DNA from 3 places in the Streptomyces sp. NPDC051582 genome. Region 3 is predicted to be linked to each of the others. Evidence: riboswitches for the same ligand, from Rfam matches in the RefSeq annotation. Region 3 holds a riboswitch; each other region holds the start of a gene.

Region 1 (4,728 bases), on a different contig from region 3:
GGGCCATCTCGACGGCGTCGAGGGTCTCGGTCAGCGAACCGATCTGGTTCACCTTCACGAGCAGGGCGTTCGCGGAGCCCTCCTCGATGCCGCGGGCCAGGCGCTCCGGGTTGGTGACGAAGAGGTCGTCGCCGACGATCTGGACCTTGGTGCCCAGCTTGTCGGTGAGGGTCTTCCAGCCGGCCCAGTCGTCCTCGTACAGCGGGTCCTCGATGGAGACCATCGGGTACGCGGAGACGAGCTCCTCGTAGTACTCGGTCATCTCGGCGGCCGAGCGGGACTGGCCCTCGAACTCGTACTTGCCGTCCTTGTAGAACTCGGACGCGGCGACGTCGAGCGCGAGCGCGATGTCCTTGCCCGGGACGTAGCCGGCCTGCTTGATGGCCTCGACGATGAGGTCGAGCGCGGCGCGGTTGGACTCCAGGTTCGGGGCGAAGCCGCCCTCGTCGCCCAGGCCGGTGGAGAGGCCCTTGGTGTGCAGGACCTTCTTGAGGGTGTGGTAGACCTCGGCACCCCAGCGCAGCGCCTCGGAGAAGGACTCCGCGCCGATGGGCGCGATCATGAACTCCTGGATGTCCACGTTGGAGTCGGCGTGCGAACCGCCGTTGAGGATGTTCATCATCGGAACGGGCAGCAGGTGCGCGTTCGGGCCGCCGAGGTAGCGGAACAGCGGGAGGTCCGAGGCCTCGGACGCGGCGTGCGCGACGGCGAGGGAGACGCCGAGGATGGCGTTGGCGCCGAGCGAGCCCTTGTTGTCGGTGGCGTCCAGGTCGAACATGGCCTGGTCGATCAGGCGCTGCTCGGTGGCGTCGTAGCCGACGAGCTCCGGGCCGATCTGCTCGATGACCGCGAGGACGGCCTTCTCGACACCCTTGCCCATGTAACGGTTGGGGTCACCGTCACGGAGCTCAATGGCCTCGAAGGCACCGGTGGAGGCGCCGGACGGAACTGCAGCACGGCCGGTGCTGCCATCGTCGAGGCCCACCTCGACCTCGACCGTGGGGTTGCCTCGGGAGTCCAGGATTTCCCGGGCTACGACGACGTCGATGGACGGCACGAGCATCTCCTTCTGGGATGTGACGCTGGGTGTGCGGTGGCATGTCGGGCCGTGGGATGGCCCCGCCGACTAGAGCCTAACCGCCTCCGGGCACTCGGCCGGCCGACCGCCCGCCCCCTGGGACGAAAAAGGGCCCGAATACCCGCCTTCCGGTACATAGGACCCTGGACCGCGGGCGCGAACGCCGCCGCCCGGCGCGTGAGGGGAAGACGCGCCGGGCGGTCGGGCTGCCGCGGCGCCGCACGGGCGGCCGCGGTCGTCACTGCGGGATTCAGCTGAGCTTGAGCATCTGACCCGGGAAGATGAGGTCGGCGTCCGAGACGATGTCCTTGTTGAGCTCGAAGAGCTTCTCCCAGCCGCCCTTGACGCCGTTGGCCTCGGCGATGGTGCCCAGGGTGTCGCCCGGCTTGACCTCGTACGAGCCGTTGCCGGTCTTCACGACCGGGGCCTCGGCACGCTCGGAGCGGGTGACCGGCGCGGAGCTCTCGCGCGTGGTCTCCTTCTTCGGCTCGGTCTTCTTCGGCTGGGTCTTCTTGGTCTCGGTCTTCGTTTCCGTCTTCTTCGGGGTGTCGGTCGCGCCACCACCGTTGTAAGCGGAGCTGGAGAGGCCCTTGCCGCAGACCGGCCAGGCGCCCTTGCCCTGGCCCTTGAGGACCTTCTCGGCGATGGCTATCTGCTGCGACTTGGAGGCCTGGTTGGCCTGCGAGGCGTACGACTTGCCGCCGTACGCGGCCCACGTGGAGGACGAGAACTGCAGGCCGCCGTAGTAGCCGTTGCCCGTGTTGATGGACCAGTTGCCGCCGGACTCGCAGCTCGCGACGGCGTCCCACTGGGAGGCCGTGGCGGCGGAGGCCGAGCCGGCCGCCATCAGGGGGGCGGCGACGGCGACACCGGCGACACCGGCGAGCGTGACGATGCGGGCGGCCTTGCCGGCGCGACGGTGCTTTCCCTTGCCGGAAATCAGCATGGAGTTCTCCTCACCGACGCCTACGAGGTGAGCTGTCGGGTTCGGGCTGATGAGTGCCCGGCCGTGCGGTGTGGCGCACGACTTAACCCCTAGCCGTTCCCTCGCCGTCTCTCAACGGCCGGTCCCGGCGCCTACCTTGGTTCCCCCGCTCCTGCCTTCGGCGCTTGACGCGACGACTGTTCCCCCCGTCCGCCGGCAGGATTCGGCGATGCGGTCGAAGGAGCCCGCGGTGGCGGGCGACTCAGAAGGTAGACAGGTCTCTCCCCGATGTTCAACGAGGAACACCGGGGAGAAACGGGCCCTACTTGCGCCCTCCTTGCGGGCGTTTGCGCAGGTGAGGGCGGGGTTTGCGGAAGGCTCCAGGCGGGACACGCCAGTTGACCGGAAGAGACACATGTCTCACTTGCAGATAACGGACATTCAGCCTTTTCCGGGTGTCCGAAGTGCCGCTATTTCTAACTTAGATCCAGATTCTGACCGGGCTTGATCAGATTGGCGTCATCGCCGATGACCAGCTCGTTGGCCTGGTAGAGCGCGTTCCAGCCGCCCTTGACCCCCTTGGCAGAAGCGATGGTTGCCAGACTGTCGCCCGCCTGAACCGTGTACGAGGGATCCGACGCCGCGTCAGGCGTGGCGGGCACCTCAAGCGCGGGCGTACCACGGTGCTTGCCGCTACCGGAGGGGTCCGGGATGCCGGCCGGGTCGGTCGTGGCACCCGGGACGCCCGGGGTGCCCGGGGCCGAGGGGGAGGCGGGGGCGCTCGGGTCGGCCGGGGTGACCGGAGCGGTCGGATCCGGGCTGCCCGGCGTGGTCGGGGTGCCCGTCGAGGGGGCCGTCGGGTCGGTGGGCGCCGTCGGGGTGCCCGGGGACGTCGTCGGGTCGCCCGGGAGCACCGGGGCGCTCGGCGAAGTGGACGGCAGGTCCGGGTCGGGCATGACGGGCAGTCCGCTGTTCGGCGCGAGCGGCGCCGGCGGAAGGGTGAAGACCGGGGTCGCAGTCGGGGTCGGGGCGCCGAAGTCCTGCGGCTTCGCACCGGAACCGCCGGCCGGGACCGAGTCGTCGGGGCGCGAGGGGCTCGGGGTGACCGGGCCGAGCGTGCCGGGCAGGCCCGGGTCCACGGCGGCCGCGGGGCCCTGCCGGGTCAGTCCGGCCGTCTCCGAGCAGTGCCCGAAGGCCTCGGGGCCCTGGGCGCCCAGTACGCGCTCGGCGACGGCTATCTGCTGCGAGCGGCTCGCGAGGTCGGGGCGCTCGGCGAATTCCAGGCCGCCCGAAGCGCTCCACTGCTCCTGCGTGAACGAGAGTCCGCCGTAGGACCCGCTGCCGGAGTTGGCGCTCCAGGAGCCGCCGCTCTCGCACTCGGCCACCGTGTCCCACGTGGAGGCCTCGGCCGCGCTCGCGCCGGTGGCGGCGAGCAGGGGCAGGGCCAACGCGGAACCGGTGACTCCGGCGGTGACGACTATCGCGGGTACCTGGCGGGGGCGTCTGTGGCGGCCGTTCCCGGAACGCATGAGCTGCACCTTTCGCATAACGGCTGGGTAACGGCAGAACCTAGCCGCCTTAGCATGCGAGTAACAACTCTTGACGGGGGCTGACTTACGGTCAAAGAGAGTTCAGGGGTTTCGGGCTGTGAACTTCACGGGAAGAGTGCGCAGGCCACGCATGATCAGACCCCCGCGCCAGCGAAGCTCGTTGGGCGGAACAGCGAGTTCCAGATCCGGCAGACGCGTCAGCAAAGTCGCAAGCGCCGTCTGTCCTTCAAGTCGTGCGAGCGGAGCACCCAGGCAGTAGTGGATTCCGTGCCCGTACCCGAGGTGCTGGTTGTCGGTGCGGGAGAGGTCGAGGGTGTCCGGATCGGCGAACCGCTCGGGATCGCGATCGGCCGCGGCGAGGACGACGAGCACCGGATCGCCCGTCGCGACCTCCTGGCCGCCGAGGGTCAGCGGCTCGGTGGCGAACCGCCAGGTGGCCAGCTCCACGGGGCCGTCGTAGCGCAGCAGTTCCTCGATGCCGGTCTCCAGCAGGGCGGTTTCGCCGGCGGCGAGGGAATCCTGGAGGCGGGCGCGCTGAGCGGGGTTCATGAAGAGGGAGTGGACGCCGTTGCCGATGAGGTTCACGGTCGTCTCGAATCCGGCGAACAGGAGGATGAAGGCCATCGCGGTGGCCTCGGCCTCCGTCAGGTGGTCGCCGTGGTCGCTCGCGCGGATCAGGTCCGAAATCAGGTCATTGCCCAGATCATCCCTTTTGCGGTGGATGAGTTCACCGAGATAGGTCCGCATCTGCTTCACGGAGCGGGCGACCCCGCCGCGCGGGCCGCCGCCGTGCCGGATCATCATCCCGGCCCAGTCACGGAAGTCGTCCTGGTCCTCGCGCGGTACGCCGAGCATCTCGCAGATGGCGTAGATGGGGAGCGGGAAGGCGAACTCGTGGATGAGGTCCGCTTCACCCCGGCTCGCGAACTGCTCGATGAGGTGGTCGGTCAGCTCCTGCACCCGGGGGGTGAACTCGGCCACCCTGCGCGGGGTGAACGCCTTCGACACCAGCCGCCGCAGCCGCGTGTGGTCCGGCGGGTCGATGTTCAGCAGGTGCGTCATCAGCTCCGCCTTGCGCTCCCCCGGGATCCCGGTCTTGCCCTTGGCGTGCGCCGGCTCCGCGTGGTGCGCCGGGTTCTTGCTGAGCCGCTGGTCGGCGAGGGCCTGGCGGGCGT
Region 2 (4,728 bases), on a different contig from region 3:
TCCTGGGCGTCGAGCAGACCCGGGAACTCTTCAGGAAGGCCTTCGCGGGCGGGAACCGGCGGCGCTGGCGGCTCAACCACTCCCCGCTCTTCCTCGACTTCCTGGAGGGCAAGGCGGATTTCCCCTGCACCGCCTGGGCCATTCCCAATTACTCCCTCTTCGGCTGGCAGCGCCCCTGCTATCTGATGAGCGACGGCTACGTGCCGACGTACCGGGAGCTGATCGAGGACACCGACTGGAGCAAGTACGGCCGCGGAAAGGACCCGCGCTGCGCGAATTGCATGGCGCACTGCGGGTACGAGCCCACCGCCGTCCTCGCCACCATGGGCTCCCTCAAGGAATCCCTGCGCGCCGCCCGCGAGACGATCTCGGGGAACCGGGAGAAGCAGTGACCGGCTTCGACCTCCGCGCCCTGCTGGACGAGCGGGGCGGGGAACGGTACGAGCTGCACTCCAGGCACCTCAACCACCAGCTGCCCCGGATGCTGCGCACGATCGGCTTCGACAAGGTCTACGTACGGGCCGAGGGCGCGCACTTCTGGGACGCCGAGGGCAACGACTACCTGGACATGCTCGCCGGGTTCGGGGTCATGGGCCTGGGCCGGCACCATCCGGTCGTCCGCAGGGCCCTGCACGACGTCCTGGACGCTCAGCTCGCCGATCTGACCCGGTTCGACTGCCAGCCGCTGCCCGGGCTGCTGGCGGAGAAGCTGCTCTCGTACAGCCCGCACCTGGACCGGGTGTTCTTCGGCAACAGCGGCACCGAGGCGGTGGAGACGGCCCTGAAGTTCGCCCGGTACGCCACCGGCCGGCCCAGGATCCTCTACTGCGACCACGCCTTCCACGGGCTGACCACGGGCTCGCTGTCGGTCAACGGCGAGAGCGGGTTCCGGGACGGGTTCGCGCCGCTGCTGCCCGATACGAAGATCGCCCTGGGGGACCTGGCCGCCCTGGAGCGGGAACTGCGGCGGGGCGACGTCGCCGCCTTCGTCGTCGAGCCGATCCAGGGCAAGGGCGTGCTCGCGGCCCCGCCCGGATTCCTGCGCGCCGCGCAGGAGCTGCTGCACCGGCACAAGGCGCTGCTGATCGCGGACGAGGTGCAGACGGGGCTGGGCCGGACCGGCGATTTCTACGCGTACCAGCACGAGCCGGGCGTGGAGCCGGACCTGGTGTGCGTGGCCAAGGCCCTGTCGGGCGGCTACGTGCCGGTGGGTGCGACCCTGGGCAAGGACTGGATCTTCAAGAAGGTCTACTCGTCCATGGACCGGGTGCTCGTGCACTCCGCCAGCTTCGGCTCCAACGCGCAGGCCATGGCGGCCGGGCTGGCGGTGATCTCCGTGATGGAGGACGAGTCGGTGGTGGCGAACGCGCGGGCGATGGGCGACCTGCTGCGCGGGCGGCTCGCCGCGCTCGTGGACGAGTACGAGCTGCTCCACGAGGTACGGGGGCGCGGCCTGATGATCGGCATCGAGTTCGGGCGGCCGTCCTCGCTCGGGCTGCGGAGCCGGTGGACCATGCTCCAGGCGGCCCGCAAGGGGTTGTTCGCGCAGATGGTCGTGGTGCCGCTGCTGCAGAAGCACCGGATCCTGACCCAGGTGTCGGGCGACCACCTGGAAGTGATCAAGCTCATCCCGCCGCTGATCGTGGACGAGCGGGACGTCGACCGGTTCGTCGGGGCCTTCCGGGAGGTCATGGACGAGGCGCACGGCGGGGGCGGCCTGATGTGGGACTTCGGCAGGACGCTGGTGAAGCAGGCCGTCGGCGGCGGCTGACGGCCCGCTCCACGGCGGGGCCGGCTCTCAGTCGAGCAGCCGGTCCCGCAGCCGGCCGAGGGTCTCGGGGGCGAGTCCGAGCCCTTCGGCGAGGTACCGGTCGACCCCGCCCCAGTGCGTGTCGATGGCGTCGAAGGCGGCCGTCAGGTACTCCGCGCGGGCGTCGAACAGCGGCGCGAGCAGCTCCATCACCTCGGGGGAGCGGGCCTCGGGCGCCTCGCTGCCGCGGCGCACCCGGTAGCGGCGGTGCGGGGCGTTGGACTCCAGGTAGTCCGCCAGGATCGCCGTGCGCTCGACGCCGAGCGCGAGCAGGGTGACGGCGATCGACAGGCCGGCCCGGTCCTTGCCGGCGGCGCAGTGCATGAGCGCGGGGACGCTGTCCTCGGCGAGGGCGTGCACGACCCGGCTGTGCTCGGGGGTGCGGTTCTCGATCATCGCGCGGTAGGAGTTGGTCATCCGGTCGGCGGCCCTGCCCTCGCCGAGGAGCCCGCGGAGCTGTTCGAGGCCGCCGTCGCGGACCATCTTCCAGAACTCCTTGCCGTCGGCCGGATCCGACAGCGGGATGTTGAGGTTCCGTACGCCGGGGAGCTCCACGTCGAGCCCTTCCAGGGCGTGGTCGGCATTGTTGCGGAAGTCGAAGATGGTGTGCAGACCGAGCGATGCGAGGAATTCTGCATCGGTTTCGGTGGCATGTGCCAGATGTCCGCTACGGAACAGTTTTCCCGGCTTGACCCTCCGACCGTCGGTCGTCGGCAAGCCGCCCACGTCACGGAAGTTGCGCACTCCCGCGAGTTCGGGCTCCGGTACGGGCTCCGTCAGCGCGGGCCGGGGTATCTGCTGGGTCACGGGAACTCCTCCGCGTCGTCGTGGTCTGTCCGAATTACGCTATTTGGGACCAACTTGCCATAACCGGAGGCGAGATCGGGTGCAGCTCCGTGAGCCAGATCATACGGTGACCGTGAGTGCCTGATCGTCAAAGGCGAATGGCCCGGCCGGGGCGGTTGTTGGCGCGGGGGAATGGACGGAGGGTGACCGGAATTCCTTCGGATTCCCCGTTCTGTGAATCCGTCAGAAAATCGCGGCTTGTTCCGTGCGGCGGGGCTCGATTACCTTCGCGATCGATCCGGATGGACCGCCGAATCCTGCCGCCGTCCGGAAACCGCACCCGACTATTCACGCGCGCGGCAGGAGCGGGGGAACCAGGTAGGCCGCTGTTTCGGATCTTTCGCATCCGAACAGCTCGGGGTGAAGCCGTTCATGTTCGGTTCATGGGCGGCCGGACATCTCCAGTCCGAACCCGACAGCTCACCTCGCAGGCGACGGAGAGGAATTCGCCATGCCTGCAAAGGGTAAGCACCGACGTCCCAAGTCCCGTTCCATGGCGCGCGGCTTCGCCGTCGCGGGCACCGGCGGTGCGGCCCTCGCGCTGCCGCTGCTGGGCGCCGCCGGCGCCCAGGCCGCCCCGGCCGGGGCGCCCGCCGCGGCCCCCGTGCAGGCCCCGCGGCTTCCGGCGGCCCTCGTCGCCGCGCCCGCCGCCGTCGAGCAGGGTTCGCCCGCCGCTTCGGCCGTCTACACCGTCGTGCCGGGGGACTACCTCTCCAAGATCGCCCAGGACCGCCACCTCTCGGGCGGCTGGCAGCAGCTGTACGCCGACAACCGCGAGGCCGTCGGCAGCGACCCCTCGCTGATCCACCCCGGGCTGAAGCTGACCCTCGCGGCCAAGGGCGGCGCTCCGGCCGCGGCCGAGCGGGCTCCGGCTCCGGCGGAGAAGCCGGCGCCGGCCCCGGCGAAGAAGTCCTCGCACTCCGCGGCGCAAGAGAAGGCCCCCGTGGCAAAGGCCCCCGCCGCCGGGACCGCCGAGGCCGCCGGGAAGAGCGCCCCCGCCACGTCGGCCGGCGCCGCGGTCAGCGCCGCCGGCTTCGTCGCACCCGTCGGCGGTGGCGGCATCTCCACCCAGTACAAGACCCCCGGCGCCATGTGGTCCAGCGGCTACCACACCGGTGTCGACTTCGTCGCGAGCTCCGGCACCACGGTCCGAGCCGTCGGCGCGGGCACCGTGGTCTCCGCGGGCTGGGGCGGTGCGTACGGCAACGAGGTCGTCATCCGGCACGCGGACGGCAAGTACTCGCAGTACGGCCACCTGTCCCAGCTCTCCGTCTCGGTCGGCCAGAGCGTCGCCGGCGGCCAGACCATCGGCCTGTCCGGCTCCACGGGCAACTCCACCGGCCCGCACCTGCACTTCGAGATCCGCACCGGGCCGTCCTACGGCTCGGACATCGACCCGCTGGCCTACCTCCGCTCGAAGGGCGTGAGCATCTGACGGCTCCCGCCGTCGGAGAGGCAGCCGGACGCGTGAGGCCGGGACCCGAGGGGGGTCCCGGCCTCACGCGCTGTTATTCCGTACCGAACAGGTGGTATAGATCACGGTCCGTCAACCCCTGCCTACGGTGGCGTAGGTCACGCGCCGGGGTGAAAGATGTGTTCTCGTGGCAGCGACGAAGACGACACTCAAGACCATCGGCTCGTACGCGGCGATCGGGGACAGCTTCACCGAGGGTGTGGGGGACCCGGGACCCGGGGGGACCTTTCTCGGCTGGGCGGACCGGCTGGCCGTACTCCTGGCCGATCAGCGCGAGGAAAACGAATTCCGGTACGCGAACCTGGCCGTGCGGGGGCGCCTCCTCGACCAGGTCGTGGCCGAACAGGTCCCCCGGGCCAAGGAGCTCGCACCGGACCTGGTGAGCTTCTGCGCGGGCGGCAACGACATCATCCGGCCCGGCAGCGACCCGGACGACGCGGCGGAGCGGTTCGAGGCGGCGGTCGCCGACCTCTCCGGGGCCGTCGGCCAGATCATGATCACCACGGGCTTCGACACCCGCGGCGTACCGGTCCTCAAGCACCTGCGGGGCAAGATCGCGACGTACAACGCGCACGTGCGCGCCATCGCCGACCGCTAC
Region 3 (4,728 bases):
CATGGCCGACCTGGACGCGGCCTCCCTGGAGGACGCCCGCGCCTTCTTCCGCACGTACTACGCGCCCAACAACGCGGTGCTGTCGGTCGTCGGCGACATCGACCCCGAGCAGACGCTCGCCTGGGTCGAGAAGTACTTCGCCACCATCCCCGGGCACGACGGCAAGCAGCCGCCGCGCGACGGCACGCTGCCCGAGATCATGGGCCGCGAGCTCCGCGAGGAGATCGTCGAGGAGGTCCCTGCCCGCGCGCTGATGGCCGCCTACCGGCTCCCGCACGACGGCAGCCGCGAGTGCGACGCCGCCGACGTGGCGCTGACCGTGCTGGGCGGCGGCGAGTCCTCCCGGCTCCACAACCGCCTCGTGCGCCGCGACCAGACGGCGGTCGCGGCCGGCTTCGGCATGTTGCGGCTCGCCGGCGCGCCCTCGCTGGGCTGGCTGGACGTGAAGACCTCCAGCGGCGTCGAGGTGCCCGCCATCGAGGCGGCCGTGGACGAGGAGCTCGCGCGGTTCGCCGCCGAGGGCCCCACGGCCGAGGAGATGGAGCGCGCCCAGGCGCAGCTGGAGCGGGAATGGCTGGACCGGCTGAGCACGGTGGCCGGGCGCGCCGACGAACTGTGCCGCTTCGCGGTGCTGTTCGGCGACCCGCAGCTGGCGCTGACCGCGGTGGGCCGCGTCCTCGACATCACCGCCGAGGAGGTGCAGGCCGTGGCCGCGGCCCGACTGCGCCCCGACAACCGCGCGGTGCTGGTGTACGAGCCGCTCCCGGCAGAAGCCGGCGAGAACGGTGAGAGCGACGAGAACGAAGGGGCGGAGCAGTGAGCGACACCGCAGCCGTCACGATGACCTTCCACCCGCAGCCGCAGGCCGGCCAGGCCCGGCCGTGGGCCTTCCCGGCCCCCGAGCGGGGCTCGCTGCCCAACGGCCTGACCGTGCTGCGCTGCCACCGGCCCGGCCAGCAGGTCGTCGCCGTCGAGGTCAACCTCGCCGCACCGCTGGACGCCGAGCCGCAAGGCCTGGACGGCGTGGCGACCATCATGGCCCGTGCGCTGTCCGAGGGCACGGACAAGCGCTCCGCCGAGGAGTTCGCGGCCGAGCTGGAGCGCTGCGGCGCCACGCTCGACGCGCACGCCGACCACCCGGGCCTGCGGGTCTCCCTGGAGGTCCCGGCCTCCCGTCTGAACAAGGCGCTCGGCCTGCTCGCCGAGGCGCTGCGCGCGCCGGCCTTCGCCGACAGCGAGGTCGACCGGCTGGTGCGCAACCGGCTCGACGAGATCCCGCACGAGCTGGCCAGCCCGCAGCGCCGGGCCGCCAAGGAGCTCTCCCGGCAGCTCTTCCCGCCGACCCTGCGGATGTCCCGGCCGCGCCAGGGCACCGAGGAGACGGTCGCCCGGATCGACTCCGCGGCCGTACGCGCCTTCTACGAGGCCCACGTACGTCCCGCCACCGCCACCGCGGTGGTCGTCGGCGACCTGACCGGCATCGACCTGGACGCCGTCCTGGGGGACACCCTGGGCGCCTGGACCGGCAATTCCGCCGAGCCGCTCCCGGTCCCCGCGGTCACCGCCGACGACACCGGCCGCGTGGTCATCGTGGACCGGCCCGGCGCGGTCCAGACGCAGCTGCTCATCGGCCGCATCGGGCCGGACCGTCACGAGCGGGTCTGGGCGGCGCAGGTGCTCGGCACGTACTGCCTGGGCGGCACCCTCACCTCGCGCCTGGACAAGGTGCTGCGCGAGGAGAAGGGCTACACGTACGGCGTGCGCGCCTTCGGCCAGGTGCTGCGCTCCACGGCCGACGGCAAGGGCGCCTCGATGCTCGCCATCAGCGGCTCGGTGGACACCCCCAACACCGGCCCGGCGCTCGACGACCTCTGGAAGGTGCTCCGCACCCTCGCGGAGGGCGGCCTGACCGACGCCGAACGGGACGTGGCGGTGCAGAACTTGGTGGGCGTGGCCCCGCTGAAGTTCGAGACGGCCGCGGCCGTCGCCGGCACGCTCGCCGACCAGGTCGAGCAGGAGCTCCCGGACGACTACCAGTCGCAGTTGTACGCGCAGCTGGCCCAAACCGGCACGGTGGAGGCGACGTCGGCCGTCCTGGCCGCGTTCCCGGTGGACCGCCTGGTCACGGTCCTGGTGGGCGACGCCGCGCAGATCGAGGAGCCGGTGCGGGCGCTGGGCATCGGCGAGGTCACCGTCGTCACCAACTGACGGACATTCCAAGGGGCTCCGGCGGCTTGTCCGCCGGGGCCCCTTTTGTCTGTTTCGCGGAGAGGTTGCTCGTATGGGGTGTGGCGTATGCAACAAAAACGCGTGGGTGTTTGGCGATTGACTGATGATCCGCCTAGCGTCGGCCGTGCTGTCCGTCAGTTGTACCCGCCGCACCCGCGGCACCGGGCAGCGATCGCCGAGTCCCCGTCAGGCGCGAGCCTGGGGAGCCGGGGACCCACATGTGTCCCTGGGGTGAATCGGACCGCCTCGCCAGAGGGGGCCCGTAGGAGACCTTCCTGCTCCGAACCCGTCAGCTAACCCGGTAGGCGAGAAGGAAGGAAAGGATCAACCCCTTCATGGCGTTTGGCAGTCGTGCCGCCGGTAAGCACCGTGGTTCCAGTCGTCTGAGCCGCAAGACCGCCGGTTACGCCGGCATAGCCGCCCTCGCCACCACCGGTGTCGTCGGCTCCCTCGCAGGCCCGGCGTTCGCCGCGTCGGACAAGGCCCCCTCCATGGAGGACACCGGCCTGAACGCCGTCGTGACCGCCGAGGACCTCCAGGGCCAGATCGAGGCCCAGGCCGACGCCCAGGAGCACGCGGCCGAGGCCGCGGCCCTCAAGGCGAAGGCGGAGGCCGACGCCAAGGCCCGCGCCGCCGAGGCCAAGCAGAAGGCCGAGGAGAAGGCGAAGGCCGAGCGCGAGGCCGCCGAGCGCGCCGCCCGCGAGGAGGAGCGCAAGCGCCTCAACACCTTCGTCGCCCCCGTCGACGGGTCCTACGTCAGCACCCAGTGGCACGCGGGCGGCGGCATGTGGTCCTCCGGCAGCCACACCGGCATCGACTTCCACGCGGCCTCCGGCACCACCGTGCACGCGGTCGGCACCGGCACCGTGGTCGAGGCCGGCTGGGGCGGCGCGTACGGCAACAACGTCGTCATCAAGCACGCCGACGGCACGTACACGCAGTACGGCCACATGTCCTCGCTGAGCGTCTCCGTCGGCGACCAGGTCACCGCCGGCCAGCAGATCGGCCTGTCGGGCTCCACCGGCAACTCCAGCGGCCCGCACCTGCACTTCGAGGCCCGTACCGGCGCCCAGTACGGCTCGGACATCGACCCGGTCGCGTACCTGCGCAGCCACGGCGTCGACGTCTGATCAGCGGCACCCCGCACTTCACCGAAGGCCCCGGCTCCCCGAGCCGGGGCCTTCGTGTTGGCCGTAAACGTCTGCTATTTTCGCCCGCGCTCGGAATTTATCGCCCGGTGCAATAGAGTCCCCGTAAGGCGGTCGGCAGTCGGAAATAGGCGGAGGTCCGGACTTGCGAATTCCTGCGCACGCGGTATGCACGGCAATCCGCGAAGACATCGTCACCGGCGTCTTCGAACCGGGCGCCCGGCTCACCGAGGAGCTGCTGGCCCGCCGGTACGGGGTCTCCCGCGTCCCGGTCCGCGAGGCGCTGCGGACCCTGGAGTCCGAGGGCTTCGTCACCACCCGGCGGCACGCGGGCGCCTGCGTCGCCGAACCCACCGAGCAGGAGGCGGCCGACCTGCTGGAGCTGCGGCTGGTGCTGGAGCCGCTGGCGGCCGCGCGCGCGGCCCGGCGGCGCACCGAGGGCCACCTCAAGGTGCTCCGCGGGCTGGTCAGACTGGGTCAGGAGCGGGCCAGACGGGGCCAGGGCGAGGATCTGCGGTCCCTGGGCGGCTGGTTCCACGAGACCCTCGCCCAGGCCTCCGCCAGCCCCGGGCTGATCGTGCTGCTCACGCAGATGCGGCACAAGGTCGCCTGGATGTACGCGGTGGAGGCGCCGGCCCGGCCCGTGGACTCCTGGGCGGAGCACGGCGCGATCGTGGACGCGGTCGCGCGCGGTGACGCCGAGCGGGCCCGCGCGCTGACGGTGATGCACGCGGACCGCGCGGCCGGGGCGCACCGGCTGCGGGTGAGGACTTCGCAACATGCCGTAAACACGGCGGGCGGTCCGCATTAACAAAAGGCGGGTATCAAAGAGTGGGGCCCGCAATTCAATTCACGCCGCAAATGCTCTCACCCGGCGCCCTGCGATGAATTCCCGAATGCGCAGACGCCCGGAACGCGGAAGCCGCGGCCACCGGAATATCGGTGGTGGCCGCGGCTCCTTCGTGTGCCCGGGGTGAACCCGAAGGGTCAGACGGTCTCGGGGAGCTCCTCAAGACCTTCGGCGACCAGCTTCGCGAGGCGGTCCAGCGCCGCCTCGGCGCCCTCGGCGTCGGACGCGAGGACGATCTCTTCGCCGCCCTGCGCGCCCAGGCCCAGCACCGCGAGCATGGAGGCGGCGTTGACGGGGTTCCCGTCGGCCTTCGCGATGGTCACCGGGACGCCGGAAGCGGTCGTCGCGCGGACGAAGATCGAGGCGGGACGAGCGTGCAGGCCCTCGGCCCAGCCGACGTTGACGCGGCGCTCTGCCATGGTGATGCCCTTCAGGTTCTTACGGTTGTCTAGACCAGTCTCTCACGACGTCCCTCATGCTCCGACCGACCTTCGGCCCGAA

Evidence for each region. A riboswitch is a leader RNA that binds a small molecule or an ion and turns the genes downstream of it on or off. The one in region 3 is predicted to bind cyclic di-AMP.
Region 1: linked by a shared signal. The riboswitch ahead of AB0M92_RS03485 (transglycosylase family protein) and the one ahead of AB0M92_RS25850 (M23 family metallopeptidase) in region 3 are both predicted to bind cyclic di-AMP.
Region 2: linked by a shared signal. The riboswitch ahead of AB0M92_RS11940 (LysM peptidoglycan-binding domain-containing M23 family metallopeptidase) and the one ahead of AB0M92_RS25850 (M23 family metallopeptidase) in region 3 are both predicted to bind cyclic di-AMP.

Annotation. Positions count from the first base shown of each region.
Region 1 is NZ_JBFAZJ010000002.1:79,732-84,459, forward strand. Features, by position in the region: gene eno (phosphopyruvate hydratase) at 1-1,063, opposite strand, end outside; gene AB0M92_RS03485 (transglycosylase family protein) at 1,329-2,024, opposite strand; cyclic di-AMP (ydaO/yuaA leader) riboswitch at 2,027-2,197, opposite strand; gene AB0M92_RS03490 (transglycosylase family protein) at 2,480-3,532, opposite strand; gene AB0M92_RS03495 (cytochrome P450) at 3,635-4,728, opposite strand, start outside.
Region 2 is NZ_JBFAZJ010000007.1:61,305-66,032, forward strand. Features, by position in the region: gene hpnH (adenosyl-hopene transferase HpnH) at 1-392, shown strand, start outside; gene AB0M92_RS11930 (aspartate aminotransferase family protein) at 389-1,771, shown strand; gene AB0M92_RS11935 (tyrosine-protein phosphatase) at 1,799-2,617, opposite strand; cyclic di-AMP (ydaO/yuaA leader) riboswitch at 2,895-3,103, shown strand; gene AB0M92_RS11940 (LysM peptidoglycan-binding domain-containing M23 family metallopeptidase) at 3,108-4,091, shown strand; gene AB0M92_RS11945 (SGNH/GDSL hydrolase family protein) at 4,258-4,728, shown strand, end outside.
Region 3 is NZ_JBFAZJ010000021.1:128,967-133,694, forward strand. Features, by position in the region: gene AB0M92_RS25840 (pitrilysin family protein) at 1-820, shown strand, start outside; gene AB0M92_RS25845 (pitrilysin family protein) at 841-2,208, shown strand; cyclic di-AMP (ydaO/yuaA leader) riboswitch at 2,393-2,551, shown strand; gene AB0M92_RS25850 (M23 family metallopeptidase) at 2,565-3,359, shown strand; gene AB0M92_RS25855 (GntR family transcriptional regulator) at 3,523-4,188, shown strand; gene AB0M92_RS25860 (HPr family phosphocarrier protein) at 4,365-4,646, opposite strand.